Regions from separate parts of the Streptomyces caeni genome, predicted to be linked through region 3. Evidence: predicted binding sites of a transcription regulator. Region 3 holds the regulator's gene; each other region holds the start of a gene.
The links. The regulator HrcA, encoded in region 3, represses chaperone genes, less so after heat shock. The targets are predictions, from matches to a motif close to TTNGCACTCNGNNNNNCNGAGTGCNAA.
Positions count from the first base shown of each region.

Region 1: the regulator HrcA is predicted to act here: its motif matches at 3,145-3,171, upstream of groL (chaperonin GroEL).
Region 2: the regulator HrcA is predicted to act here: its motif matches at 4,669-4,695, upstream of groES (co-chaperone GroES).

Region 1 covers NZ_JBHUDX010000053.1:151,177-160,765, forward strand. Annotated here, with positions in the region: gene ACFSL4_RS20125 (glucosyl-3-phosphoglycerate synthase) at 1-223, opposite strand, end outside; SAM riboswitch class I at 444-586, shown strand; gene thrC (threonine synthase) at 605-1,885, shown strand; gene ACFSL4_RS20135 (MoaD/ThiS family protein) at 1,940-2,215, shown strand; gene ACFSL4_RS20140 (cold-shock protein) at 2,665-2,868, shown strand; gene groL (chaperonin GroEL) at 3,331-4,953, shown strand; gene ACFSL4_RS20150 (NADH:flavin oxidoreductase) at 5,115-6,278, shown strand; gene ACFSL4_RS20155 (MFS transporter) at 6,534-8,021, shown strand; gene ACFSL4_RS20160 (PTS transporter subunit EIIC) at 8,418-9,589, opposite strand, start outside.
Region 2 covers NZ_JBHUDX010000028.1:134,824-144,412, forward strand. Annotated here, with positions in the region: gene ACFSL4_RS12345 (PP2C family protein-serine/threonine phosphatase) at 1-224, opposite strand, end outside; gene ACFSL4_RS12350 (RNA polymerase sigma factor) at 864-2,165, shown strand; gene ACFSL4_RS12355 (THUMP-like domain-containing protein) at 2,162-3,349, opposite strand; gene ACFSL4_RS12360 (hypothetical protein) at 3,440-3,691, shown strand; gene ACFSL4_RS12365 (polysaccharide deacetylase family protein) at 3,688-4,509, shown strand; gene groES (co-chaperone GroES) at 4,842-5,150, shown strand; gene groL (chaperonin GroEL) at 5,303-6,928, shown strand; gene ACFSL4_RS12380 (ester cyclase) at 7,037-7,744, opposite strand; gene ACFSL4_RS12385 (SDR family NAD(P)-dependent oxidoreductase) at 7,861-8,634, opposite strand; gene ACFSL4_RS12390 (MOSC domain-containing protein) at 8,845-9,540, opposite strand.
Region 3 covers NZ_JBHUDX010000004.1:120,191-129,779, forward strand. Annotated here, with positions in the region: gene ACFSL4_RS01950 (AMP-dependent synthetase/ligase) at 1-1,327, shown strand, start outside; gene ACFSL4_RS01955 (SpoIIE family protein phosphatase) at 1,556-3,493, shown strand; gene hemW (radical SAM family heme chaperone HemW) at 3,525-4,757, shown strand; partial or broken gene ACFSL4_RS01965 (Uma2 family endonuclease) at 4,792-5,230, shown strand; gene ACFSL4_RS01970 (DUF3097 domain-containing protein) at 5,199-6,017, opposite strand; gene ACFSL4_RS01975 (MBL fold metallo-hydrolase) at 6,064-6,798, opposite strand; gene hrcA (heat-inducible transcriptional repressor HrcA) at 7,003-8,022, shown strand; gene dnaJ (molecular chaperone DnaJ) at 8,023-9,159, shown strand; gene ACFSL4_RS01990 (nitronate monooxygenase) at 9,440-9,589, shown strand, end outside.

The DNA.
Region 1 (9,589 bases), on a different contig from region 3:
CGGAGTCGACGACGACGATCTCGTCGACGAGCGGAGCCTGCTGCATGAGGTCGTGGCGGATGACGGAGACGATCTCACCGACCGTCTCCTCCTCGTTGAGTGCGGGCAGCACCACACTGACCGTGGAGCCCGAGGCGCGTTTCGCGGCCAGGATCTGGTGGAGCGGACGGTCGGTCACGGACCAGGAGCGGGTGCTCAGCCAGCGCTCGACTTCTTCCAGCACAGTCTGCGGCTCCTCACGTTCGGCGGACGACGGTACGTTCGATGGACAGCGGTCGTCAAAGGCGATCAGCGGATCTCCGAATGGGTCTCGGGGTGTGATCCGTCTCGCGGTTCGGACGACTATCTCAACTCTGCTGGCCTTCGGTTACAGTCTTGAACAACGCCGGTGACCATCGCATGTCGGGGCCGCCGCTGCCGATACCAGTGAAACAACCGCATACAGCTCATCCAGAGGGGCAGAGGGACACGGCCCGATGAAGCCCCGGCAACCCTCCAGCCGGCACTCGTCATCACAGCGAGGCTCCCGGCTAGGGAAGGTGCCAAATCCGTCTCACGGCGAGATGCGTCGTGAGGAAGATGAGGAGAAAGGGCCTCGCCTCACATGGCTGCGCAGACAGTTGCAAACACCACGAACTCCGTGAATCTCGGTCCCGCCGCGGCCCTGTCCTGCCGTGAGTGCGGCCACCGCGTGCCGCTCGGCCCGGTCTTCGCCTGCGAGGAGTGTTTCGGCCCGCTGGAGATCGCCTACGACTTCTCGGACTATGACACCGAGGAGCTGCGGAAGCGGATCGAGGCGGGCCCCGCGAACATCTGGCGCTACGCGCCGCTGCTGCCGGTTCCGGCGGACGTCGCCGAGAAGCCGAACCTCAACCCGGGCTGGACCAAGCTGGTCAAGGCCGACAACCTGGCGCGCGAGCTGGGCGTGACCGGTGGGCTCTATGTGAAGGACGACTCCGGCAACCCGACGCACTCCTTCAAGGACCGGGTGGTCGCCCAGGCGCTGGAGGCGGCGCGGGTCTTCGGCTTCACCACCCTCTCCTGCTCCTCCACCGGCAACCTCGCGGGCGCGGTCGGCGCCGCGGCGGCCCGTGCCGGACTGCGTTCCTGCGTCTTCATCCCGCACGACCTGGAGCAGGGCAAGATCGTCATGGCCGCGGTGTACGGCGGCGACCTCGTCGGCATCGAGGGCAACTACGACGACGTGAACCGCTTCTGCTCCGAGCTGATCGGCGACCCGGCCGGAGAGGGCTGGGGCTTCGTCAACGTCAACCTCCGGCCGTACTACGCGGAGGGGTCGAAGACCCTGGCGTACGAGATCGCCGAGCAGCTGGGCTGGCGGCTGCCGGACCAGATCGTGGTCCCGATCGCCTCCGGCTCGCAGCTCACGAAGATCGACAAGGGCCTGCAGGAGCTGATCAGGCTCGGGCTCGTCGAGGACCGGCCGTACAAGATCTTCGGCGCGCAGGCCGAGGGCTGCTCGCCGGTGTCGGTCGCCTTCAAGTCGGGCCACGACGTCGTCCGGCCGCAGAAGCCGGACACCATCGCCAAGTCGCTGGCGATCGGCAACCCGGCGGACGGCCCGTACGTCCTCGACATCGCGCGCCGCACGGGCGGCGCGGTGGAGGACGTGAACGACGAGCAGATCGTCGACGCGATCAAGCTGCTCGCCCGCACCGAGGGCATCTTCGCGGAGACCGCCGGCGGCGTGACCGTCGGCGTCACGCGCAAGCTCGTCGAGAACGGCGTCCTCGACCCGGCGAAGTCCACGGTCGTCCTCAACACGGGTGACGGCCTCAAGACCCTCGACGCGGTGGCCGGCACGGGTCTGACCGCGACCATCCGCCCCACCCTCGACTCGTTCCGCGAGGCCGGCCTCGCCTGACCTCCTGCCCGCCCCATCCCCTGCCAGCCGTACTCCGACCGGAGGTCGAACCCCATGAGCGTCACCGTCCGCATCCCCACCATCCTGCGCACCTACACCGGCGGCCGGGCCGAGGTGCCCGCCGAGGGCGCGAACCTCGCCGAGGTCATCGCCGACCTGGAGAAGAACCACACCGGCATCGCGGCCCGTGTCCTGGACGACCAGGGCAAGCTGCGCCGCTTCGTCAACGTGTACGTGAACGACGACGACGTCCGCTTCGAGCAGGGCCTGGAGACGGCGACGCCGGACGGTGCGGGCGTCTCCATCATCCCGGCGGTCGCGGGCGGCTGACGGTCACTCGGCGGAGTGTTCGTTACCCTCGGTAAGGGTGAACGCCGAGAGTTCATCGAATTGCCCTCTCCGCGGGAGAAACGGAGGGGGCAATTCTCCATGGTTGAGCAGGGTACAGTTGGGGAACACGCTCCCGGTTTCCCCACCGGGGCCCATGAGTTCCTGCCGTGCATCCGGCAAGAAGTAGCCAAAGTGTGCAGCGCTTTTGCGCCATTCGCTCCTTTTGCCGGGCCCGACTTGCCCTGAAGTCGGGCGAATTCTTCGTACATTCCCGACCGGCCATGCCCGGAATTCTCGTCCGATTGACCTGTTGCAGACGGCAGTTGGACAGATACATTCAGCCGCGGTCGACGCGTTCCGGCGCACGCCCCCAACCGTTGGGGGGTGAGGTCTGACCCGGATCCGCGAAGTGTGGATCTGTGCAAGGGCCAGTAATAGGGGAGTTAGGCATGGCTCAGGGCACCGTCAAGTGGTTCAACGCGGAGAAGGGGTACGGCTTCATCGCGGTCGACGGTGGTGCGGATGTATTCGTCCACTACAGCGCCATCCAGATGGACGGCTACCGCACCCTGGAAGAGGGCCAGCGGGTCGAGTTCGAGATCTCGCAGGGGCAGAAGGGTCCGCAGGCCGACATGGTCCGCGTGGCCGGCTGAAGTACGCGCCGACGACTGAACTGATCGACGTGTCGAGGGGCCCGTATCCCACCCGGGATACGGGCCCCTCGGTCCAGGTGGCCCCGAATGCCATCCGGAATCGCGCGAGCCTTTGCCGCTCGTGCCACCACCTGACCCGTCCCCTCACGGGACGGGCCTGACGCCTGCGCCCTGACGCCCCGCCACCACCCCCCGACGAGCCTGCTTCGCGGGCGTGCCTTGCGCCCACCGGTCTCCCGGCCGCCACCTCTCATCGAGCCTGCTTCGCGGGCGCGCCTTGCACTCGGGGGGGTCGAGTGCTAATCATTGGCGTTAGCACTCTGAAGGTGAGAGTGACAATGAAGGACCGGGTCGGTGAGGCCACGGACCGGATGGGGCAAGGAACCACCGGCCGGGGCCGTCCGTCGCGGGCGCGGGCGCGGTCCGAAGTAATCACCCCCAGTCCTGGGAGGACCACTTCACATGGCCAAGATCATCGCGTTCGACGAGGAGGCGCGGCGCGGCCTCGAGCGCGGCATGAACCAGCTCGCGGACGCCGTCAAGGTGACCCTCGGCCCCAAGGGCCGCAACGTCGTCCTCGAGAAGAAGTGGGGCGCCCCCACGATCACCAACGACGGTGTCTCCATCGCCAAGGAGATCGAGCTCGAGGACCCGTACGAGAAGATCGGCGCCGAGCTGGTCAAGGAAGTCGCCAAGAAGACGGACGACGTCGCCGGTGACGGTACGACCACCGCGACGGTGCTCGCCCAGGCGCTGGTCCGCGAGGGCCTGCGCAACGTGGCCGCCGGCGCCAACCCGATGGCCCTCAAGCGCGGTATCGAGAAGGCCGTCGAGGCCGTCTCCGCCGCACTGCTGGAGCAGGCGAAGGACGTCGAGACCAAGGAGCAGATCGCCTCCACGGCCTCCATCTCCGCCGCCGACACCCAGATCGGCGAGCTGATCGCCGAGGCCATGGACAAGGTCGGCAAGGAAGGCGTCATCACCGTCGAGGAGTCGCAGACCTTCGGTCTGGAGCTGGAGCTCACCGAGGGTATGCGCTTCGACAAGGGCTACATCTCGGCGTACTTCGCCACCGACATGGAGCGTATGGAGGCCGTCCTCGACGACCCGTACATCCTGATCGCCAACTCCAAGATCTCCGCGGTCAAGGACCTGCTCCCGCTCCTGGAGAAGGTCATGCAGTCGGGCAAGCCGCTGCTGATCATCGCCGAGGACGTCGAGGGCGAGGCCCTGTCGACCCTGGTCGTCAACAAGATCCGCGGCACCTTCAAGTCCGTCGCCGTCAAGGCCCCGGGCTTCGGCGACCGCCGCAAGGCCATGCTCGGCGACATCGCCATCCTCACGGGCGGCGAGGTCATCTCCGAGGAGGTCGGCCTCAAGCTGGAGAACGCGACCCTGGACCTCCTGGGCCGCGCCCGCAAGGTCGTCATCACCAAGGACGAGACCACCATCGTCGACGGCGCCGGCTCGGCCGAGCAGGTCGCGGGCCGCGTGAACCAGATCCGCGCCGAGATCGAGAACAGCGACTCCGACTACGACCGCGAGAAGCTGCAGGAGCGCCTGGCGAAGCTGGCCGGCGGCGTGGCCGTCATCAAGGCCGGTGCCGCCACCGAGGTGGAGCTCAAGGAGCGCAAGCACCGCATCGAGGACGCCGTCCGCAACGCGAAGGCGGCCGTCGAGGAGGGCATCGTCGCCGGTGGTGGCGTGGCCCTGCTGCAGGCCTCCCAGGTCTTCGAGAAGCTGGAGCTGGAGGGCGACGAGGCCACCGGTGCCGCCGCCGTCAAGCTGGCGCTCGAGGCCCCGCTGAAGCAGATCGCCGTCAACGCCGGCCTGGAGGGCGGCGTCGTGGTGGAGAAGGTGCGCAACCTGACCCCGGGCCACGGCCTGAACGCCGCGACCGGCGAGTACGTCGACCTGGTCAAGGAAGGCATCATCGACCCGGCGAAGGTGACCCGTTCCGCGCTGCAGAACGCCGCCTCCATCGCTGCGCTGTTCCTCACCACCGAGGCCGTCATCGCCGACAAGCCGGAGAAGGCCGCCGCGCCCGCCGGCGGCGGCATGCCGGGCGGTGACATGGACTTCTGAGCCTGAAACCAGGCTCGGACCCGGTCCGTTCCACCGAGGGCGGCACTCCCCGGAAACAGGGGGTGCCGCCCTCGGCCGTATCCGGGATCACACCGAAGTGCGGCACTGATACGGAATGCCGTGGTCCGCGGAGCGGTTGGAGCGCATGAGCATGCGTATGCATGCGCCCGGCGCATCCGCACCTCGGCAAGGAGCTTCCCGTGTCCGTCTCCGCCTCCCCGTCCCGCGCGGCCGAGATCCTCTCGCAGCCCATCGCGCTCAACGGCCTGACCGTCCCCAACCGCATCGTGATGGCGCCCATGACCCGTCAGTTCTCGCCGGGCGGCGTTCCGGGCGAGGACGTGGCCGCGTACTACGCGCGCCGCGCGGCCGCCGGCGTGGGCCTGATCGTCACCGAGGGCACCTACGTGAACCACGGGTCGGCCGGTCAGAGCGACCGCGTCCCGCGGTTCCACGGCGAGGAGCAACTGGCCGGCTGGGCGAAGGTCGCCGAGGCCGTGCACACCGCCGGCGGCACGATCGTGCCGCAGCTGTGGCATGTCGGCATGACACGCAAGGCCGGCGCCCCGCCCGTCCCCGACGCGCCGGCCGTCGGTCCGTCCGGCCTCCGTCTCGACGGCACCGAGGGCACGGGCAGGGCCATGACGCCGCAGGACGTGGACGACGTGATCGCGGCCTTCGCCGACGCGGCCGCCGCGGCGGAGCGGATCGGCTTCGACGGCGTGGAACTGCACGGCGCGCACGGCTATCTGATCGACCAGTTCCTGTGGGCGGGCACGAACCGCCGCACGGACGGGTACGGCGGCGACGTCGTGGCCCGTACGAGGTTCGCGACCGAGATCGTGGCGGCCGTACGCGCGGCGGTCTCGCCGTCCTTCCCGGTGATCTTCCGCTTCTCGCAGTGGAAGCAGGAGGTCTACGACGTCCGGATCGCCGACACCCCCGAGGAGCTGGAGGCGATCCTCACCCCGCTCTCCGCAGCCGGAGTGGACGTCTTCCACGCCTCCACGCGCCGCCACTGGCTCCCGGAGTTCGACGGCTCCGATCTCAACCTGGCGGGCTGGGCCAAGAAGCTCACGGGCAAGCCGGTCATCACGGTCGGCTCGGTGGGCCTGGACGGCGACTTCCTGCACGCGTTCCGCGGCGAGGGCGCGCCGCTCAAGGGCATCGACGGCCTGCTGGACCGCCTGGAGGCGGGGGAGTTCGACATGGTCGCCGTCGGCCGCGCCCTGCTCCAGGACCCCGAGTGGGCCCAGAAGGTCCTCGAGGGCCGCTTCGACGAACTGAAGCCGTACGACGCGGCGTCGCTGAAGACGCTGAACTGAACCTTCGCCCCGATTCCTGATCCCCGATCCCCGATCCCCGATCCCCGATTCCTGATCCCTGATCGCCGATCGCCGGGGCGGCGCCCTGCCTGGACCCGCGGGCAGGGTGCCACCCCCGGCGGGGCGGCGGGCGTCGGCCTGTCGGGGTGGGGAGGGCGCCCCTGAATTCCGCCGGATTTTCGCTTGCTTAAGTCAATCAATACGATTAGGTTGCTTGAGTCAAGTACATCTGCTGTCCGACGGAGGACCCCTGCCATGTCCGACGCCCCTTCCCCGCCCGCCACGACCGGGGAAGCCCCGCCGCGCCCGAACACCGTGGTGGCGGTGCTGGCCTTCGCCGGAATCGTCGTCTCGCTGATGCAGACCCTGGTCATCCCGATTGTCACCGAGCTGCCGCAACTGCTCCACGCCGCGCCGTCGGACACCGCCTGGGCCATCACCGCGACCCTGCTCGCCGCCGCCGTCGCCACCCCCGTGATGGGCCGGCTCGGTGACATGTACGGCAAGCGCCGCATGCTCCTGTTCAGCATGTGCATGCTGGTGGCTGGATCGGTCACGGCCGCCCTCAGCGACTCCCTGACCCCGATGATCGTCGGACGGGCGCTGCAGGGCCTGTCCTCCGGTGTCATTCCGCTCGGCATCGCCATCCTGCGCGACGAGCTGCCCGCCGAACGGCTCGGCTCCGCCACCGCGATGATCAGCGCCTCCCTCGGCGTCGGCGGCGCCCTCGGCCTGCCCACTGCCGCGGCCATCGCCGACACCTTCGACTGGCACGTGCTGTTCTGGACCTCCGCCGTACTCGGCGTAGTGGCCGCCGTCCTCGTCCTCGTCCTCGTGCCCGAGTCCTCGGTGCGCACCGGAGGGCGCTTCGACCTGCCCGGCGCCGTCGGCATGGCGGCCGGACTGATCTGCCTGCTGCTGGCGATCTCCAAGGGCGCCGACTGGGGCTGGGCAAGCGACACCACCCTCGGCCTGTTCGCGGCGGCCGTCGTGGTCCTCTCGGCGTGGGGCTTCTACGAACTGCGCGTCAACGAGCCCCTGGTGGACCTGCGCACCACCGCCCGCCGCCAGGTGCTCGTCACCAACCTCGCCTCGGTGGCGATCGGCTTCGCCATGTTCGCGATGTCCCTGGTCATCCCGCAGGTCCTGCAGATGCCCGAGCAGACCGGCTACGGCCTGGGCAAGTCGATGCTCACCGCCGGCCTGGCCATGGCGCCGTCCGGCCTGGTGATGATGGCCCTGGCCCCGGTGTCCGCGCTCGTGTCACGGGCCAGGGGCCCCAAGGTGACCCTGATGATCGGCGCCCTGATCGTCGCCTCCGGCTACGCCCTGAACATCGCCCTCATGGACCAGGTGTGGCACTTCGTGCTGGTCTCCTGCGTCATCGGCGCCGGCATCGGCTTCACCTACGGCTCCATGCCCGCGCTCATCATGGGCGCCGTGCCTGCGTCCGAGACGGGCGCCGCCAACAGTCTCAACACCCTGATGCGGTCCATCGGAACGTCCGTCGCCAGCGCCGTCGCCGGTGTCGTCCTGGCCCATATGACCATGTCCCTCGGCCCCGTCACCCTGCCCTCCGAGGACGCCTTCCGCACCGTCCTGATCACCGGGGTCGTCGCCTCTCTCCTCGGCTTCGCCGTCGCCGCCTTCATCCCGCGCCGCCGCCCGGCCGACACGGAGCCGGCACCCGCCTCCGGCGGCCCCGGCGGGCAGGCCGCGGAGGTGTCCGGGGCCAGGGCGTAGAACCTCCGTACCGCCGGGTGCGGGAGGGCTGGCGGGGCGCAGGAGCCGACCGGCGGGGCAGACGAACTGATCAGCGGTCGTATCCGTTGCGTCGAAGGCGTTGCGTCGAAGGCGTTGCGTCCCCGCGACGAGCGGGTGACTTCCGGGCGAGGCGCGAACGGCTCGGACGACGGCGCGGACACAGTACCCCGGGTGGTGGAACGGCCGCAGGCCCGCTGTGGCCGCGAGCCGGTCGCCGCGACGGCAGCTCCCCCAGGCGTGGGGCCCCGTCCCGTTCCATGGCACGGGACGGCCCGGATCGGAGCCGGAGCCGGTGGGGCCCGCGCCGCCGCGTGAGGTGCTGCGGCAACGGGTGCGGCGGATGAACCGGGACCGCCGCCCCTGGTGAGCGGCCGCTCATCGCCTCCCGGGTGAGGAATCGGAGACGGGAGCCGTGGCCACCTCGGCCGCGGTTCCCGCTCCCGGCCCCGCTCCCGGGGCCGTTTTGGTTGCCGCCGCCAAGGCCGCCCCCGGCGCCGTTCCCCCTCCGAAGCCGAAGAAGTACGTCGCTGCGAAGCCCACCAGGTAGCCCGTCAGCAGGCCGCCCGCGTAGATCGCCGCCGTCAGGGGCAGGCCGCCCGTGCCCGTCAGCAGTGGGAACAGGGCCCAGCCCGACGGCCCGATCGCCGTTGCCCCGACCTTGTCGCCGAGCATCGCGAAGCAGCCGACGAACGCGCCGCCCGCCGCGCCGCCCGCGCAGGCCGTCAGGAACGGGCGGCCGAGCGGGAGGGAGACACCGTAGATCAGTGGTTCGCCGACGCCCAGCAGACCCGCCGGGAGTGCGGATCTGATCGTCGTGCGGATCGAGGTGTCGTGGCGGAGGCGGACGTAGACCGCCAGGGCGGCGCCCACCTGGCCCGCGCCCGCCATCGCCAGGACGGGCAGCAGCACCGTGGAGCCCTGTTGCTCGATGAGGGTGGTGTGGAGGGGGATCAGGGCCTGGTGCAGCCCGAGCATCACCAGGGGCAGGAAGAGGCCGCCCAGGACCAGGCCCGCGAACGCGCCCGTCGTGGACAGCAGCCAGGTGGCCGCCGCACCGATCGCGGTGGCGGCCGCACCTGCCGCGTACATCAGGACGTACAGCGTCAGCAGGCCGGGGACGAGGACCGTCAGCGTGGGCGTCACCAGGACGTCCAGGGTTCCCGGCACCCAGGTGCGGCACCACTTCTCGATGTACGTCGCCAGGAGCGCCGCCGCCAGGGCGCCCAGGACCCCGCCCTGGCCGGGGGACAGCGGCTCCCCGAACACCGTGACCTTCGCGACGCCCGGGTACACCACGACCGCCGCCACCGAGCCGCCCAGCACCGGGGTGCCGCCGAACTCCTTCGCCGTGTTGTGGCCCACGAAGACCGCGATCAGGGCCATGAAGCCGGAGGAGAGGGCGGCGAGCGCAGGGGTGAGGGACGGCAGCAGGCGCAGGTTCTGCAGCAGGCCGGCCGCGCCCGCGATGACGCCGCAGCCGACGAGGGCCGGGATCAGCGGGACGAAGACGTTCGCCACGCGGCGCAGCAGCAGTCTGCCCGGGGTGG
Region 2 (9,589 bases), on a different contig from region 3:
ACCAGGTCCATGGCGGTGGTCACGATGCGGTGCAGCACCCCGGGCAGCTCCACCTCCCGGCTGATGGCCACCACCGCGTCCAGCAGTCCCTGCAGCCGCTCCGTGGCCGTGAGCAGGGCGCGCAACTGCTCGTCGATCCGGCCCAGTTCCTCGCGCAGCCGCAGCCGCAGGTCGGGAAGGCTCGGCGGCTGCTCGGGATCCCGCCCCTCCTTGCTCCCCGCCATCACGGACGCCCGGCGACCTGATGTGCGGACCCGGCGCCGTGCCCGGCCGCCTCCGAGGGCGAGGAGCCCCTGGGGCCCGCCCGGCGGTCACCGCGGATCCGCTCAACCAGCCACTCACCCGAGCGGTACACCCCGGCCTCCCGACCCGACCGTGATCAAACTGACCACAGCGTGGCACGGTCCGACGGCCCGTCCCGGCCATTGCTCCGAAAGCGGCATGCCCCACCCGACTCCGACCACCCGACTCCGGCCCCCCGGTTCCGGCCCCCCGGTTCCGGTTGCCCGGTTCTGGCTGCCCGGTTCTGGCCGTCTGGTTTCGGCTGCCTGGCTCTGGCCGTCTGGCTCTGGCTGTCTGGTTCTGGCCACCCGGTTCCGGTTGCCCGGGTCCTGGCTGTCCGGTTCCGGTTGCCTGGTTCCGGTTGCCTGGTTCCGGCTGTCCGGTTCCGGCCGCCCGGCCTGGGGGGCTCCGTGGCGGGCGGCACGCCGCGTGCCCTCTGCGCGACCACGGCCGCCCCGCCCGACCCGGAGCGTGGCTCCACGGCTTTGCGCGCGACAGACTTGACTCCCGGCCCCGCAGGGCCGGCCGCACGGACCGGAATCCCCGGGCCCCGCAGGGTCGCACGCATCAGGAGGCTCCCCATGACACCGAAGCCCACCGCCGCTGCGGCCGGTGCCATCGAGACCGTGTTCCGGATGGAGTCCGCGCGCGTCATCGCCGGTGTCGCCCGGGTCGTCCGTGACGTCGGGATAGCCGAGGAACTGGCGCAGGACGCGCTGGTCGCCGCCCTGGAGCAGTGGCCGCGCGACGGGGTGCCCGACAACCCCGGCGCCTGGCTGATGACCACCGCCAGGCGCCGCGCGATCGACCTCGTCCGCCGCCGGGAGCGGTACGCGCGCAAGCTGGAGGAGGTCGGGCGGGACCTGGAGGCCGCGCCGTACCACGTCGACGAGCCGTCCTACCCCGACGACATCGACGACGACCTGCTGCGGCTGGTCTTCACCGCCTGCCATCCCGTGCTGTCCGCCGAGTCCCGCATCGCGCTCACCCTGCGGCTGCTCGGCGGGCTGACCACGGCCGAGATCGCCCGCGCGTTCCTGGTGCCGGAGGCCACCGTCGCCCAGCGCATCGTGCGGGCCAAGCGGACGCTCGCCGCGAAGGGCGTCGCCTTCGAGGTGCCGTACGGGCCGGACCGCGAGGCCCGCCTCGACTCCGTGCTGGAGGTCATCTATCTGATCTTCAACGAGGGGTACGCGGCCACCGCGGGCGACGACCTGCTGCGCCCCGCCCTGTGCGAGGACGCGCTCCGGCTGGCCCGTGTGCTGGCCGAGTTGATGCCCAAGGAGTCCGAGGTGCACGGGCTGGCCGCGCTGCTGGAGTTCCAGACGTCCCGCTCCGCCGCCCGCACGGGACCCTCCGGAGAGCCCGTCCTGCTCAGGGACCAGAACCGGGCCCGCTGGAACCGCATGCTCATCGCGCGCGGCATCGCCGCCCTCGGCCGCGCCGACGCGGCCTCCCCCAGGCTCTCGGCTTCGCTCGAGCAGGGAGGACCCCCATCCGGCGCCCTGGGGCCGTACGCCCTCCAGGCCGCGATCGCCGCCTGCCACGCGCACGCCCACACCTACGAGGAGACGGACTGGGCGAGCATCGCGACCCTGTACGGCCTGCTCGCCGCCCGGTCGCCGTCGCCCGTGGTGGAGCTGAACCGCGCGGTCGCCGTCTCCATGGCCCAGGGCCCGGGCCCGGCCCTGGAGATCGTCGACCGCCTCGCCGCCGAACCGGCCCTGCGCGACTACCACTTGCTGCCCAGCGTCCGCGGCGACCTGCTGGCCCGCCTGGGACGGACCGCCGAGGCCCGCACCGAGTTCGCACGGGCCGCCTCCCTGGCCCGCAACGACCGGGAGCGGGAGCTGCTTTGGGCGCGTGCGGAGGACTGCCGCTAACCGGTCGGCTGCCGCCGGGCCGGCCGGCCCAGCAGCATCGTCGGCGCCCCCGCGACCCGCGTCAGGAACACGGTCACCGCGTTCGGTCCCTGCGGCCTGGGCAGGACCTTGCGCCGCAGTTCCTCCGGTTCGACGGCCGAGCCGCGCTTCTTGACGGTCAGGATGCCGACCTCCCGCTCCCGCAGCAGCGCCTTCAGCCTCTTCACGTTGAAGGGGAGCCGGTCGGTGATCTCGTACGCGGTGGCGTACGGCGAGGCGCGTAGCTCGTCCGCCGTGATGTACGCGATCGTCTCGTCGACCAGCCCGCCGTCCAGGTCCTCGGCCACCTCCGCCACCAGGTGCGCGCGGATCGCGGCGCCGTCGGGTTCGTAGAGGTAGCGGCCGAGCGGGCGCACCGGCGGGTCGGGCAGGCCCCGGCCGCGCAGCGTCCGCGGGCCCGGCAGCAGAGTGGCCCGTACGAGTCCCGGTTCCGTGCCGAACCACAGCACCGCCTCCTTCACATCCCCGCCGTCCGAGATCCACTCGGCCTCCGCCTCGGCGGGCACCGCCTCGTGCGGGATGCCCGGCGCGACCTTCAGGGCGGCTCGCGGGGCCTTCAGGGCCGCGGCCACGGCCCAGGACAGCGGGGGTGAGTACGCCTCCGGGTCGAAGACCCTGCCCCTGCCGCCCCGCCGCGCGGGGTCCACGAACACCGCGTCGTAGGGCGATGTGTCCACCTCCGTGACGTCCGCCTCGCGCACCTCGATCAGTGCGGACAGGCCCAGCGCCTCGGCGTTGGCCCGGGCCGCCGCCGCCGTCAGCGGGTCGCGGTCCACGGCCAGGACCCGGATGCCGGCCCGGGCGAGCGCGATCGCGTCGCCGCCGATACCGCAGCACAGGTCGGCGACGGAGGCCGCGCCCAGCTCCCGCAGCCGTCGCGCGCGGTGGGCCGCGACCGTGGCCCTCGTGGACTGCTCGACGCCGTTCGGCGTGAAGAACATCCGCCCCGCGTCCGCGCCGAACTTCGCCGCCGCCCGCTCCCGCAGCCGCGCCTGCGCGAGGGCTGCCGAGACCAGTCCGGCGGGGTGCTCGCGGCGCAGCCGGGTGGCGACGGTCAGTTCCCGGGCGGGAGCGGTGCCGCGCACCTCGTCGAGGAGGGCGCGGCCCTCGGGGGTGAGCAGGGACGCGAAGGAGTGGTCGGTCACGGGCCCATTGTCGGCCAGTCGGCGGACGGCGTGCGTCCGGTCGCGGTGTCGGCCCGGCGTGGCCGCCGGCGGCTGGAAGGATCCGGCACCATGCGATTGGTGCGACAAAACGACAAGAAGTGCGCACGGCGGCGGAAGGGGCGGGTGGTCCGCGTGCAGCGCACCGCGCGGCGCGCCGGGACCACACCCGTCGCGCCTGCCTCCCCCGTCGTCCCGGCCTGCACCGCCCTCGCAGCCGGCCGCGCCGACGCCGGGGCGGGCGGCCGGTTCCGCGGCCGGCCGGACCGGAACGTGCGGCACCGGGTACGCCCCGCGGTGGCACGCCCGGAGGACCACCTGTGAGCGCGCGGCGGCAGGCGCGGACCCTGCTCGCCGGGGCCCTCGCCGTCGCCCTCCTGTCCGGCTGCGCCCAGTCCGTCGACCCCCTCGAACGGCTGGGCGAGAAGGCGGCGCAGGAGGTGCACACCTCGAACGGGCCCCGCGACCGGGCCTACCGTCGCTGGGGGCTGCCCGCCCCGCTCGCGCCCGCACCCCGGCCGGACCGTTCCCCGGGCTTTGCCGACGGCCGCGGGGACAGAGACCTGCCGCTCGTCCTCGACCGCGTCCCCACCCGCGACAAGGTGGTCTTCCTCACCTACGACGAGGGCGCCGAAAGAGACACCCGGTTCGTCGACATGGTGCGTGAACTGCGGCTGCCCGTCAGCGTGTTCCTCACCGCCGGTGCCGTCGGCCGGGGCTACGGGCACGTCGCGCGGCTGCGCGCGGCCGGAGCGGGCATCCAGAACCGCACCCTCGGCCACGCCGGGCTGCGCGGCCGCCCCTACGAGGAGCAGCGTGCCGAGATCTGCGGCCAGCGGGACCGCATGGGACGCCGCCTGGGCCTGCGCCCGCGGCTGCTGCGCCCGCCGTACGGCACCTACGACCACATGACGCTGCGTGCGGCGGCGGACTGCGGCGTCACGGCCCTGATCCTGTGGCGCCCGACCCCGGGCGGGGAGCCCAGCGCGTACGGCAGCGGTATGGCCCTGCGCCCCGGCGACATCGTCCTGCCCCATGAGGCGGGCCGTCCCCGCACGTCCCTCACCGCGGAGACGACCCGGCTCCTGCGCCGCATCCAGGCGACGGGTTTCACGGTGGGGCGCTTGGAGGACTACCTGTAGCCGGGCCGGGAGCGGCCGTTCGGGCGATCCCGGCCGGCGGTCCCGTTCCATGCCCCGCTCCCGCCGGTTCGGCGGGAACCCCGCGGCCCGTCCCGCACGCCGTCGGGCCGCGACCGCCGGGGCGGACGCCCGGTCGGGCGGCCGCCGCGACGAGGGCGACTGGCACTCCGCTTGACCGAGTGCTAATCGCGGTCATAGTCTCAGCTCTGGCACTCACCACTGGAGAGTGCCAACACAGCGACGGGCAGGTCCGGCACCCGCGACGACGGATCGACCTGGTCGCCACCTCAGACAGTTAACCCCGTGAGATCTCCGAAGGGGGAGGTCGGATCGTGACGACCGCCAGCTCCAAGGTTGCCATCAAGCCGCTTGAGGACCGCATCGTGGTCCAGCCGCTGGACGCCGAGCAGACCACGGCCTCTGGCCTGGTCATCCCGGACACCGCGAAGGAGAAGCCCCAGGAGGGTGTCGTCCTCGCCGTGGGCCCGGGCCGCTTCGAGGACGGCAACCGTCTTCCGCTCGACGTCTCGGTCGGCGACGTCGTGCTCTACAGCAAGTACGGCGGCACCGAGGTGAAGTACAACGGCGAGGAGTACCTCGTTCTCTCGGCTCGCGACGTGCTCGCGATCATCGAGAAGTAAGTCACCGAAGCAGACCGCTGTGAGCTGCGCCCCTGGCCCCCGCGACCGTTGACAAGCCGGGCGCCGGGGGCGCCGTTCGTTTTTCACCGCGATGGCGGCCGCTCCGGCAGGGCGGCGGCCGGAGATCGCATTCGAGAGGACTGAAACGCTCCATGGCGAAGATCCTGAAGTTCGACGAGGACGCCCGTCGCGCCCTCGAGCGCGGCGTCAACAAGCTTGCCGACACGGTCAAGGTGACGATCGGCCCCAAGGGCCGCAACGTCGTCATCGACAAGAAGTTCGGTGCCCCGACCATCACCAACGACGGTGTCACCATCGCCCGTGAGGTGGAGATCGAGGACCCGTACGAGAACCTCGGCGCCCAGCTGGTGAAGGAGGTGGCGACCAAGACCAACGACATCGCGGGTGACGGTACGACCACCGCCACCGTGCTCGCCCAGGCGCTGGTGCGCGAGGGCCTGAAGAACGTCGCCGCGGGTGCCTCCCCGGCCTCCCTGAAGAAGGGCATCGACGCCGCCGTCAAGGCCGTCTCCGACGACCTGCTGGCCACCGCCCGCCCGATCGAGGAGAAGTCCGACATCGCCGCCGTCGCCGCGCTGTCCGCCCAGGACCAGCAGGTCGGCGAGCTGATCGCCGAGGCGATGGACAAGGTCGGCAAGGACGGCGTCATCACCGTCGAGGAGTCCAACACCTTCGGTCTGGAGCTGGACTTCACCGAGGGCATGGCCTTCGACAAGGGCTACCTGTCGCCGTACTTCGTGACGGACCAGGAGCGCATGGAGGCCGTTCTCGACGACCCGTACATCCTCATCACCCAGGGCAAGATCTCCTCCATCGCGGACCTGCTGCCGCTGCTGGAGAAGGTCATCCAGGCGGGCTCCTCGAAGCCGCTGCTGATCATCGCCGAGGACGTCGAGGGCGAGGCCCTGTCCACCCTCGTCGTGAACAAGATCCGCGGCACGTTCAACGCCGTCGCCGTCAAGGCCCCCGGCTTCGGCGACCGCCGCAAGGCGATGCTGCAGGACATGGCGGTCCTCACCGGCGCCACCGTCGTCTCCGAGGAGGTCGGCCTCAAGCTCGACCAGGTCGGCCTGGACGTGCTGGGCTCCGCCCGCCGCATCACGGTCACCAAGGACGACACCACCATCGTCGACGGCGGCGGCAAGAGCGAGGACGTCTCGGGCCGCGTCGCCCAGATCAAGGCCGAGATCGAGACCACGGACTCCGACTGGGACCGCGAGAAGCTCCAGGAGCGCCTCGCGAAGCTGGCCGGCGGCGTGTGCGTGATCAAGGTCGGCGCCGCCACCGAGGTGGAGCTGAAGGAGAAGAAGCACCGCCTGGAGGACGCCATCTCCGCGACCCGTGCCGCGGTCGAGGAGGGCATCGTCTCCGGTGGCGGCTCCGCGCTGGTCCACGCCTCCAAGGTGCTGGCCGACGGCCTCGGCAAGCAGGGCGACGAGGCCACCGGTGTCGCCATCGTCCGCCGCGCGGTCGTCGAGCCGCTGCGCTGGATCGCCGAGAACGCGGGCCTTGAGGGCTACGTCATCGCCTCCAAGGTCGCCGACCTGGAGAAGGGCAACGGCTACAACGCCGCCACCGGCGAGTACGGCGACCTGATCAAGGCCGGCGTCATCGACCCGGTCAAGGTCACCCGCTCCGCCCTGGAGAACGCCGCCTCCATCGCCTCCCTGCTCCTGACGACCGAGACCCTGGTCGTCGAGAAGAAGGAAGAGGAGGAGCCGGCCGCGGCCGGCCACGGCCACGGTCACGCCCACTGACGCGGGACGGCCGTCCGCGCCGGGGCCCGGCACTCCGCTCCGGAGTGCCGGGCCCCGGCGTGTTCCGGCACGGCGTCCGCGACGCGCCGACGCCTCGGTGACCCCGCCTCAGGTCTCCAGCTCGTCGAGCGCCCCCAACTGGGCCATCAGCCCGAGCCGGTCGTACTGCCACCAGCTCTCGGCGATCTTCCCGTCCTCGGCGCACCGGAAGACGGTCGTGCCGGTCATGGCGACCTTCCGGCCGGTGGCCGCGATCCCGAGGAACTCGCCCCTGTGCCGGCCGTTCCAGCTCCATCGTGTGCACACCCGGTCGCCCTCGCAGATCTGGTCCTCGACGGTGAACGCGAAGTCGAAGCCGTCCCGCCACACCCGCAGTTCGCGGCGCATGGCGTCCATCCCGATGACCTCCTGCGCGTCGGCGGGATCGTGGTGATGGTGGTCCTCGGTGAGCAGACCGTCGAGCGGCGGCGGCTCACCCTCACCGGGAAGCGTCTCGAAGAACCGCCGGACGGCCGCCGCGTTCAACTGCTCGTCCCGCACCACGTCCAGGTCCGTGAACGTGGGTGCCTCCTCGCAGAGGGAGACCATCTCGCGGAAGATCCGGGCGGTCTCCGGAAGACGCGAGTTCCGCATCGCCTCCTCGTACGAGGGGAACTCCACGATCTCGACGAGGTGCGAGGCGTCGGAGCGGTCCTGGCCGATGACGCTGTGGGTCGCCGTCCGTTTGCCCCGGGTCTGCTCGGCCCATGTGTCCAAGAGCCGGTTCATCTCATCGAACCGACTGGTCTTGCAGTCGATGAGCTGCACGAATGTCATGACGCCGCCTCCGGCCCCCCTGGGTCCGGTGTCTAAGGCCATTTTCCCACCCGAGGGGCGGCGCCACCTGTTCTGCCGCGGCCCGCGGCCGTGCCGTCGAAGGCCGCACCTCTGTCCTACCGCGGCCCGTACTTGCGCCCCGTCCGCGAGCTGATCCCGCCCAGCAGCGCTCGCGGTGTCACCTTCACCACGCCCATCAGCGCCTTGTACCGCGGGTCCGGGACGGACAGCGTCTTGCCCCGGGCCAGGTCCGCGAGTGCGGAGGCCACCAGCTTGTCCGCGTCCAGCCACATCCAGTTCGGGATGTTGTCCGTTCCCATCCCGGCCCGCTCGTGGAACTCCGTGCGGACGAACCCCGGGCACAGCGCCATCAGCCGTACCCCCGACCCGGCCAGGTCCCGCGCCGCGCCCTGTGTGAACTGCACGACCCACGCCTTGGACGCGCCGTACGTGCCGCGCGGGACGAACGCCGCCACCGAGGCCACGTTGACGATCCCGCCGCGCCCGCGTGTGCGCATCGCCTCCGACGCCGCGCTCGTCAGCCGCAGCACGGCCTCGCAGTGCACCTTCAGCATCCGCAGCTCGTCGGCCATCGGCACGTCGAGATAACGGCCCTTGTTGCCGAAGCCCGCGTTGTTGACGAGCAGGTCGACCGGGTTCCTGAGGTCGGACAGACGCCGGGCGACCGTCTCGATGCCGTCGTCCGTTGCCAGGTCCGCCGTCAGGACCTCCGCCTCGATGCCGTGCCGGTCGTGCAACTCGGTCGCCTGCTCCCGCAGCCGGTTGCCGTCGCGGGCCACCAGGACGAGGTCATGGCCGTCGGCGGCGAGCCGCCGTGCGAACGCGGCGCCGATGCCCGCGGTCGATCCCGTAATCAAAGCCGTTGTCATGGGCCAACGATATTGACTGTGCCGCTCTCCGGGAGGAGTGGAGTGCCGGCTCACACCGCCGGGTCGCGCCGGGGAGACGGTGGCCGCCCGGTGCCGAGGGCCCGGACGCCCGGGCCGGTCCGCTCCCCGTACGAGCACGCCCACCGGCTCCGCCGCCGATGTCGCCCCTGCCTCGTCAGCCGTCAGCCGTCAGCCGTCAGCCGTCAGCCGTCAGCCGTCCGCCGCCCGCCGTCCGCCGTCCGCCGCGTGCTTGCGCGCGTACTCACGGACCGCCGCGGCGGTCTCGGTGTCCAGCGTGTCGCCGGCCGCCGACAGACTCGGCAGGAGATGCCGTTCCGTCGTGGACGCCCGGAAATGGACGGCCACGGTGATGTCGTGCTCGGGCCGGTGCACGATCTCGATGGGATCGCCGGCCCGTATCTCACCCGGCTCGATCACCCGCAGATAGGCGCCCGGCGCCCCTCTCCGGGTGAACCGCCTGACCCAGCCGCGCTCACCCAGGTGCTCCTGGAAGGTGCGGCACGGAATCCGCCCGGAGGCGACCTCCAGCACCACCTCGCGCCCGATGCGCCAGCGCTCGCCGATCAGCGCGCCGGACACGTCGAGTCCCTCGGTGGTGAGGTTCTCGCCGAAGGAGCCGCTCGGCAGCCGCCGGCCCAGCTCCCGCTCCCAGTCGTCCAGGTCCTCGCGGGCGAACGCGTACACCGCCTGGTCGTCTCCGCCGTGGTGCCGCAGATCGCACACCGCGTCCCCGGCCAGCCCGCTCGCCCCGGTGCCCTTCGGCCCGGGCGCGGCCACCCGCACCGGCCCGTCCACGGGCCGCTTGTCGATGCCGGTCAGGCCCTCCGGCTGGTCGGTGTACCCGACGGCCCTGGGCCGGCCCAGATTCAGAGACAGAAGCTTCATGGCCGCACGGTAGGGGATGCGGCGTCAAAGCGTCGACGCATTATTGGCC
Region 3 (9,589 bases):
GATCAAGGAGCGGGTCGGCGCGATCACCAGGGACCAGCTCGCCACCCTCATCTACACCTCCGGCACCACCGGCCGGCCCAAGGGCGTGCGCCTGCCGCACGACAACTGGGCGTACATGGCGAAGGCCATCGCCGCGACCGGGCTGATCAGCAGCGAGGACGTGCAGTACCTGTGGCTGCCGCTCGCCCACGTCTTCGGAAAGGTGCTCACCTCCGGCCAGATCGAGGTCGGGCACGTCACCGCCGTCGACGGCCGCGTCGACAAGATCATCGAGAATCTGCCGGTGGTGCAGCCGACGTACATGGCCGCCGTGCCGCGCATCTTCGAGAAGGTCTACAACGGGGTCGCGGCCAAGGCGCGGTCCGGTGGTGCGGCCAAGTACAAGATCTTCCAGTGGGCGGCCGGGGTCGCGCGCGAGTACGGCAAGGTCACCCAGGACAACTTCCGCCGCACCGGCACCCACTCCGCACCCTTCGGCCTGGCCGCCAAGCACAAGGTCGCGGACACGCTCGTGTACGCCAAGATCCGTGAGGCGTTCGGCGGGAGGCTGCGCGCCTGCATCTCCGGCTCCGCCGCCCTCGCACCCGAGATCGGGTACTTCTTCGCGGGCGCGGGCGTCCACATCCTGGAGGGCTACGGCCTCACCGAGTCCTCCGCGGCCTCCTTCGTGAACCCGGGCGAGGCCTACCGCACGGGCACGGTCGGCAAGCCGCTGCCCGGCACCGAGGTGCGGATCGCGGACGACGGCGAGATCCTGCTGCGGGGCCCGGGCATCATGGAGGGCTACCACGGCCTGCCGGAGAAGACCGCCGAGGTGCTCGAGTCCGACGGCTGGTTCCACACCGGGGACATCGGCGAGCTGTCGCCCGACGGCTATCTGCGGATCACCGACCGCAAGAAGGACCTCATCAAGACCTCCGGCGGCAAGTACATCGCGCCGGCCGAGGTCGAGGGCCAGTTCAAGGCGGTGTGCCCGTACGTCTCCAACATCCTGGTGCACGGCGCCGACCGCAACTTCTGCACCGCGCTCATCGCCCTCGACGAGCCGTCCATCCTGGAGTGGGCGAAGGAGAACGGCCGGGCCGGCACGTCGTACGCCGACATCGTCGCCGACCCCGCCACGGTCGAGCTGATCGACGGCTACATCAAGCGGCTCAACGAGGGCCTCCAGCGCTGGCAGACCATCAAGAAGTTCCGCCTCCTGCCGCGCGACCTCGACGTGGAGCACGGCGAGATCACCCCCAGCCTCAAGCTGAAGCGGCCCGTCGTGGAGCGCGAGTACAAGCACCTCATCGACGAGATGTACGACGGCACCCGCGAGGCGTGAGGTACGAGGACGCGGGGCACGGGCGGCGCGCGGTCGACGCGCCGCCCGTGCCGCTGTGCCCGTAAGGGAATCCGCTGCTCGAATCTGTCCGTTGTCGAGCACTTGTGGAGCACTGTTCCCCTCCAAGGGGGCCCAGTTCGGTAACTCGGTGCTTATGGACGCGGTCGGTCTGTCACTCTGTCCGCATCGCCAGAGGCGCATTCGTCCGAACTTCCCGGGGAGTTGTCCATGGGGGCCGTCCCGACGCAGCGGGAGACCATGTCCCGCGCCCCTGACGCGCCGGCGCACGAGGGCGCGGAGCTGTGGACGTCGGCGCGCACCACGCTGCCCGGAGGGCCGCTCGCGCCCGGGGCCGCCCGCCGGTTCATGCGGGCCGCCCTCACCGATTGGGAGGGGCTCGCCGAACCCGGCACCGTCACCGAGCGGCTGAGCGACGACGCGCTGGTCGTCGTCAGCGAACTCGTCACCAACGCCGTCGTGCACGCGGGCACGGACGTCGAACTGGTCTGCCGCCTGGAGGACGCCAGGGACGATCCGGCCGGACTCGTCGTCGAGGTCTCCGACCGCCACCCCTCGCGCGTGGTGCGGGACGACGGCACCGAACGCCCCTACGGCATACCCGAGTACGGGCGCGGTCTGCGGCTCGTCTCCACGCTCGCCACGGCCTGGGGCATCACCTACCGCACCGGTGCCAAGACCGTCTGGGCGCGCCTGCCCCTGGACGGCACCCTGGACGCCGAGGAGGAGATGGAGGCGTACGCCGGCGAGAGCGTCCCGGAGTGGGAGCCGGGCACGGCCGGGCTCCCCGCGCCGGAACTCCTCGTGTGCGCCGACCCCGGGCGCGGCTCCCCCGACCGGGACTGGCGGGGCCGCGGCGCCCTGTCCTTCCTCGCCGAGGCGTCCGACCTGCTCGCCGGGCAGCTCGACGAGGACCTGGTGGCCGCGCTCACCGGGCAACTGCTCGTGCCACGGCTGGCCGATTGGTGCGCGGTGTGGCTGGAGGACGAGGCGACCGGCTGGCGCGGGTCCGAGTCCGCCGTGGCCTCCGGGCCGCGCCTCGCCCGCGTCTGGCACGGCAGCGAGAACCGCATCGAGGAACTGCGCCGGGCGCTGGAGAAGGACCCGCCCCGGCTGCCCGAGTCGGTGCGCTCCCGCGCGGTGCCGGTGCCCTGGCCCGCCGAGGCGCTGGGCCCGCGGGGCGCGGCCGGGGCGGCGCTCGCCTACCGTCTGATCGCCGGCGGCCGGCCGCTCGGCACGCTCGTCATCGGGCGGGCCGGGCTGCCGCGCTTCCCCGACGAGATCACCGGCCTCGTCGAGGACCTCAGCCGCCGGGTGGCGCTGGCCATCGGGGCCGCCCGGCAGTACGCGCGCCAGGCCACCATCAGCCGGGTGCTGCAACGCGGGCTGCTGCCGGGCGCGGTCGCCGAGATCCCCGGTGTGCGCAGCGCGCTCGTGTACGAACCGTGCGACAAGGGCGGTCCCAGCGGCGACTTCTACGACCTGTTCCCGGCGGGGAACGGCCGCTGGTGCTTCGCGATCGGTGACGTCCAGGGCAAGGGCCCCGAGGCGGCGGTCGTGATCGGGCTCGCCCGGCCCTGGCTGCGGTTGTTGGCCCGCGAGGGCTACGACGTCCCCGACGTCCTGGACCGCCTCAACCAGCTCCTGCTGGACGACGCGACGGAAGCCTCGGACGCGGCGGCGCGGGCCCTGGTCGCGGCGGGCGCCCCCGTACCGGTCGTCGACGACGGCCCGCAGGCCCGCTTCCTCTCCCTCCTCTACGGCGAGCTGGTCCCCTTCGACGGCGGGGTGCGGTGCACGCTGGCCGCAGCCGGGCACCCGCTGCCGCTGCTGCTGGGGCCGGACGGCGACGTACGGGCCGTGGCGCAGCCGCAGACGCTGCTCGGAGTCGTCGAGGATGTGACGTACACGTGCGAGACCTTCGAACTGCACCCCGCCGACACGCTTCTGTGCGTCACGGACGGGGTGACGGAGCGGCGCAGCGGATCGTGCCAGTTCGACGACGGGGACGGGCTCGCCGCGGCGCTCGCCGGCTGCGCCGGACTGACCGCGCAGCTGATCGCGGAGCGGATGAGGAGGCTGGTGCACGATTTCGGCGGGAACCCGCCGGAGGACGATCTGGCGCTGCTGGTGCTGCAGGCGGAATGAGGACGTCTGGCCGTGCGGGACAATGGAGGGCATGCCCTCCGCACTCCCCGACGGCGAACCCGTCCCCGACGACGGCGCACTGCCCGCGCACGCGCTCGCCGGGGCCGCAGGGCGCCCTCTCGGGTTCTACCTCCACGTGCCGTACTGCGCCACGCGCTGCGGCTACTGCGACTTCAACACGTACACGGCGACGGAGCTGCGGGGCACGGGAGGCGTCCTCGCCTCGCGGGAGACCTACGCGCCGACCCTGATCGAGGAGATCCGCCTGGCCCGCAAGGTGCTCGGCGACGACCCGCGCGAGGTGCGCACGGTGTTCGTCGGGGGCGGTACGCCGACGCTGCTGGCGGCGGACGACCTGGTACGGATGCTGGGGGCGGTCCGGGACGAGTTCGGCCTCGCGGCCGACGCCGAGGTGACGACGGAGGCCAACCCGGAGTCGGTCGATCCGGCGTATCTGACGGCCCTGAGGGAGGGCGGCTTCACGCGGATCTCCTTCGGCATGCAGAGCGCCCGCCCGCACATCCTGAAGATCCTCGACCGCACCCACACCCCGGGCCGCCCCGAGGCGTGCGTGGCCGAGGCGCGGGCGGCGGGCTTCGAGCATGTGAACCTGGACCTGATCTACGGGACGCCGGGGGAGTCGGACGACGACTGGCGGGCTTCGCTGGAGGCGGCGCTGGGGGCGGGCCCGGACCACATCAGCGCCTATGCGCTGATCGTGGAGGAGGGCACGCGGCTGGCGCGCCGCATCCGCCGGGGCGAGATCCCGATGACGGACGACGACGTGCACGCGGACCGGTACCTGATCGCCCAGGACATGCTGTCGGCGGCGGGCTACGACTGGTACGAGGTCTCGAACTGGGCCGTGTCGGAGTCCGGCCGCTGCCTCCACAACGAGCTGTACTGGCGCGGCGCCGACTGGTGGGGTGCCGGCCCCGGGGCGCACTCGCACATCGGCGGCGTGCGCTGGTGGAACGTGAAGCACCCGGGGGCGTACGGGGCGGCCTTGGCGGATGGCCGTTCCCCGGGAGCGGGGCGGGAGATCCTCACGGACGAGGACCGCCGGGTGGAGCGCGTCCTGCTGGAGCTGCGGCTGAGGGAGGGGGCGCCGCTGGCTCTGCTGCGGGAGGAGGGGCTGGCGGCTTCCCGGCGGGCGCTGGCGGAGGGGCTGCTGGAGGAGGGGCCGTACGCGGAGGGACGGGCCGTTCTGACACTGCGGGGGCGACTGCTGGCGGATGCGGTGGTGCGGGACCTGGTGGACTGATCACTCCGGCGGGTGAATCACCGCAGGACATCGCCCGCGCGAGCGGTGGGAGCGGCTCCAGACAACAGATGTGGACATCGTCGGCGAGGCCAGCGAGCCCGTTTTGGACTTCTTGGTGCTGATCGCGGCGTTGCCCCGGACTCAGGGCGTCTTCTGCCGTCCCGGTTGATTACGTGGTTGTCGAGGTGGTTTCCGGGACGAACGTTGACCGGGACTACGGGATCAAGCGGTCCGTCTACGCGGCGGGCAAGATCCCCGGGTACCTGATCATCGACCCGATTGTCGCGCACTGCGTTCTGCTCACCGGACCCGAGGGTGAGACCGGACCCGAGGGTGAGGGCGAGATCGCAGATTACCGGGCGCAGCGGATCACGGAAGGCGGTGGCCCCCTTCCGCTGGAGCCCCTCGGTGTGGAACTGGACACGAGCGAGTTCGGGACCCTCACCGGGGTCCGGCGTCACCACCTGCCGTGACGAAGTCGATCAGTTCCTCCACACGCCCCAGCAACTCCGGCTCCAGGTCCTTGTAGGACCGCACCCGCGCAAGAATCCCCTGCCACGCCTCCCCGGTGTTCTCCGGCCACCCCAGCGCCCGGCACACCCCCTTCTTCCAGTCCTGCCCGCGCGGGACGGCCGGCCACTCTCGGATGCCCAGCGACGACGGCTTCACCGCCTGCCAGATGTCGATGTAGGGGTGCCCGACCACCAGGGCGTGCCCGCTCGTCACCGACTCCGCGATGCGCCACTCCTTCGAGCCGGGGACCAGGTGGTCCACCAGGACGCCGAGGCGGGCGTCGGGGCCGGGGGCGAAGGACGCCACGATCGACGGCAGGTCGTCGACACCCTCCAGGTACTCCACCACCACGCCCTCGATGCGCAGGTCGTCGCCCCACACCTTCTCGACCAGTTCCGCGTCGTGACGGCCCTCGACGTAGATACGGCCCGCCCGGGCCACCCTCGCCCGGGCCCCCGGGACGGCCACCGAGCCCGACGCCGTACGGGCGGGGCGCCGCGGGGGAGTCTTCGGACGCACCAGCGTCACCACCCTGCCCTCCAGCAGGAAACCACGAGGCTCCAGGGGGAACACCCGGTGCTTGCCGAAGCGGTCCTCCAGCGTCACCGTGCCCGCCTCGCAGCGGATCACCGCGCCGCAGAAGCCGGTGCGCGGCTCCTCCACCACCAGGCCGGGGTCCGCCGGGACCTCCGGGGCGGGCTTCGGCTTCTTCCACGGCGGGGTCAGGTCCGGCGAGTACATGCGCATTCGGATGACGATAGGAGAAGCCGGGGTCGGAGGGTGCGGCGAGCGCCTACGACACGCCGAAACGGGCCGCCAGCCCGTCCCGCTGGGACCGGACGAACCCGGCGTCCACCACCGCCCCGTGCCCCGGCACGTACAGCGCGTCCTCGCCGCCCAGCTCCAGCAGCCGGTCAAGGGCGGCCGGCCAGTGCGAGGGGACCGCGTCCAAACCCGCCTGCGGCTCGCCGGACTCCTCCACCAGGTCCCCGCAGAACACCACCTCCGGGTCACCGGGAACGAGGACCGCCAGGTCGTGGGCGGTGTGGCCGGGTCCCACGTCGGCCAGCAGGACCCGCACCCCGCCCAGGTCCAGCGTCCGCTCGCCCGACACCTGGTGGCGCGGACGCACCAGCACGTCCGCGGCCTCGGCCGCCGCCGCCGGGTCCAGGCCGTGGCGCACGGCGTCCATGACCAGTTCGTCGCGGCCGCGGACGAGCACCGCGTCGATGCCCGCCGCCCCGAACACCTCCGCGCCCGCGAACGCCGCCGCCCCGAAGACATGGTCGAAGTGGGGGTGCGTGAGCGCGAGATGCGTCACACTCCGGTCCCCGCCGAGCGGCGCGAGCAGCCGCCGCGCCTGGGCGCGCAACCGCGCGCCCTCGCCGAGGCTCGACCCCGCGTCCACGAGGAGCGCCCCGTGCCCGCCGACCACGAGCCCGGCCGTGCAGTCCCAGACCGGAAGCCGCCGCCGCCCCGAGCGCGTACCGAGCGGCTCCCACCCGGACCCTTCCCACAGCACCGTCATACGGCGACGCTATCGGCAGGCGCCCGGCCTGGCAGGACAGCCCGGGACAGGTCGGTACACGTCGGTACGACAGCCGGGCTCTCCCTTGCCGGGGGCGTACCCGGCCGCCGTACACTGGGCCCCGGGATGCTGGCACTCGAATGCGCAGAGTGCCAGGGGAGCCAGGGGAAGTGCCGGGAAGACCGATTGCTGGAGGTGCGCGCGATGCTCAGTGAACGCAGGCTCGAAGTGCTGCGCGCCATCGTCCAGGACTATGTGGGCACCGAGGAGCCCGTGGGCTCCAAGGCACTCACCGAGCGGCACAGGCTCGGCGTCTCCCCGGCCACCGTCCGAAACGACATGGCGGCGCTGGAGGAGGAGGGCTACATCGCCCAGCCGCACACCAGCGCCGGACGCATCCCCACGGACAAGGGCTACCGCCTCTTCGTCGACAAGCTCGCGGCCGTCAAGCCGATGAGCCCGCCCGAGCGCCGCGCGATCCAGAACTTCCTGGAGGGCGCGGTCGACCTCGACGACGTGGTCGCGCGTACGGTACGCCTGCTCGCGCAGCTCACCCGGCAGGTCGCCGTAGTGCAGTACCCGTCGCTGACACGCTCGACCGTGCGGCACGTGGAACTGCTGTCGATGGCACCCGCGCGTGTGATGCTGGTGCTGATCACGGACACCGGCCGGGTGGAGCAGCGGATGATCGACTGCCCCGCGCCGTTCGGGGAGACGTCCCTCGCGGATCTGCGGGCGCGGCTCAACAGCCGGGTCGCCGGCCGCCGTTTCGCGGATGTCCCGCAGCTCGTGCAGGACCTTCCCGAGGCGTTCGAGGAACCGGAGGACCGCGGCGCGGTCTCGACGGTACTGTCCACCCTCCTGGAGACGCTCGTGGAGGAGACCGAGGAGCGGCTGATGATCGGCGGCACCGCCAATCTCACCCGCTTCGCGCACGACTTCCCGCTCACCATCCGCCCCGTCCTGGAGGCGCTGGAGGAGCAGGTCGTCCTTCTCAAGCTGCTGGGCGAGGCGAAGGATCCGGCCATGATGGTGCGTATCGGCCATGAGAACGCGTACGAGGGACTCAACACCACGTCCATCGTCTCCGTCGGCTACGGTTCGGGCGGCGAGGCAGTAGCGAAACTCGGCGTGGTCGGACCGACCCGCATGGATTACCCGGGAACGATGGGAGCGGTACGAGCGGTGGCACGGTACGTCGGACAGATCCTGGCGGAGTCGTAAGTGGCCACGGACTACTACGCCGTGCTCGGCGTACGCCGCGACGCGTCACAGGACGAGATCAAGAAGGCGTTCCGCCGGCTCGCCCGCGAGCTGCACCCGGACGTCAACCCCGATCCGAAGACGCAGGAGCGGTTCAAGGAGATCAACGCCGCCTACGAGGTGCTCTCGGACCCGCAGAAGAAGCAGGTCTACGACCTCGGCGGCGACCCGCTGTCCCAGTCGGGCGGCGGGGGCGCGGGCGGCTTCGGCGCGGGCGGCTTCGGAAACTTCTCCGACATCATGGACGCGTTCTTCGGCGCGGCGTCGCAGCGCGGTCCGCGCTCGCGCACCCGCCGCGGCCAGGACGCGATGATCCGGCTCGAAGTCGACCTCGACGAGGCGGCCTTCGGCACGACCAAGGACATCCAGGTCGACACGGCCGTCGTCTGCAACACCTGCAACGGCGAGGGCGCGGCGCCCGGGACGAGCGCCCAGACCTGCGACATGTGCCGGGGCCGCGGCGAGGTCTCGCAGGTCACCCGGTCCTTCCTCGGCCAGGTCATGACGTCGCGGCCGTGCCCGCAGTGCCAGGGATTCGGCACCATCGTCCCGAACCCGTGCCCGGAGTGCGCGGGCGACGGGCGGGTGCGCTCCCGCAGGACGCTCACCGTCAAGATCCCCGCCGGTGTCGACAACGGCACGCGGATCCAGCTCGCGGGCGAGGGCGAGGTCGGCCCCGGCGGCGGCCCGGCCGGCGACCTGTACGTCGAGATCCACGAGCTGCCGCACGCGACCTTCCAGCGCCGCGGCGACGACCTGCACTGCACGGTCACCATCCCGATGACCGCCGCGTCCCTCGGCACGAAGGTGCCGCTGGAGACGCTCGACGGCCTGGAGGAGGTCGACATCCGCCCAGGCACCCAGTCCGGGCAGTCGATCCCGCTGCACGGCCGCGGCGTCACGCACCTGCGCGGCGGCGGCCGGGGCGACCTGGTCGTGCACGTCGAGGTGCAGACCCCGACGAAGCTGGACCCGGAGCAGGAGCGGCTGCTGCGCGAGCTGGCGAAGCTGCGGGGCGAGGAGCGGCCGCAGGGGCAGTTCCAGCCGGGGCAGCAGGGGCTGTTCTCGCGGCTGAAGGATGCATTCAACGGGCGGTGACGCGGGGCCGCCCGGCGTCACCGCCCGTCTGGGGGCGGCAACCCCCAGACCCGCTTCGGCCTGAACGGCCTTGTCCTCGGGCGCCGGACGGGCCGGTGGTGTGGGCCTGGGCCGGGCGGTGATGTGGGTCCGGGCCGGGCGGTGATCCGTGAGGCCGGCAGGCCGGATTACGGTGGGTCTCGTCGTGCCCCTGACGTCCTGACCCGCCGCCGATTCCCTTGGCATATGCCAGAGGAAGACCGGATTCGGACCCGTGCGGAGGACGTGACACCATGCGGTCATGTCCACCGCGCTGACCGATCTCCTCCGCCATCCGATCGTGCAGGCCCCCATGGCGGGCGGCGCCTCCGTGCCGCGGCTCGCCGCCGCCGTGTCGGACGCCGGCGGCCTGGGGTTCCTCGCCGCCGGGTACAAGACCGCCGACGGCATG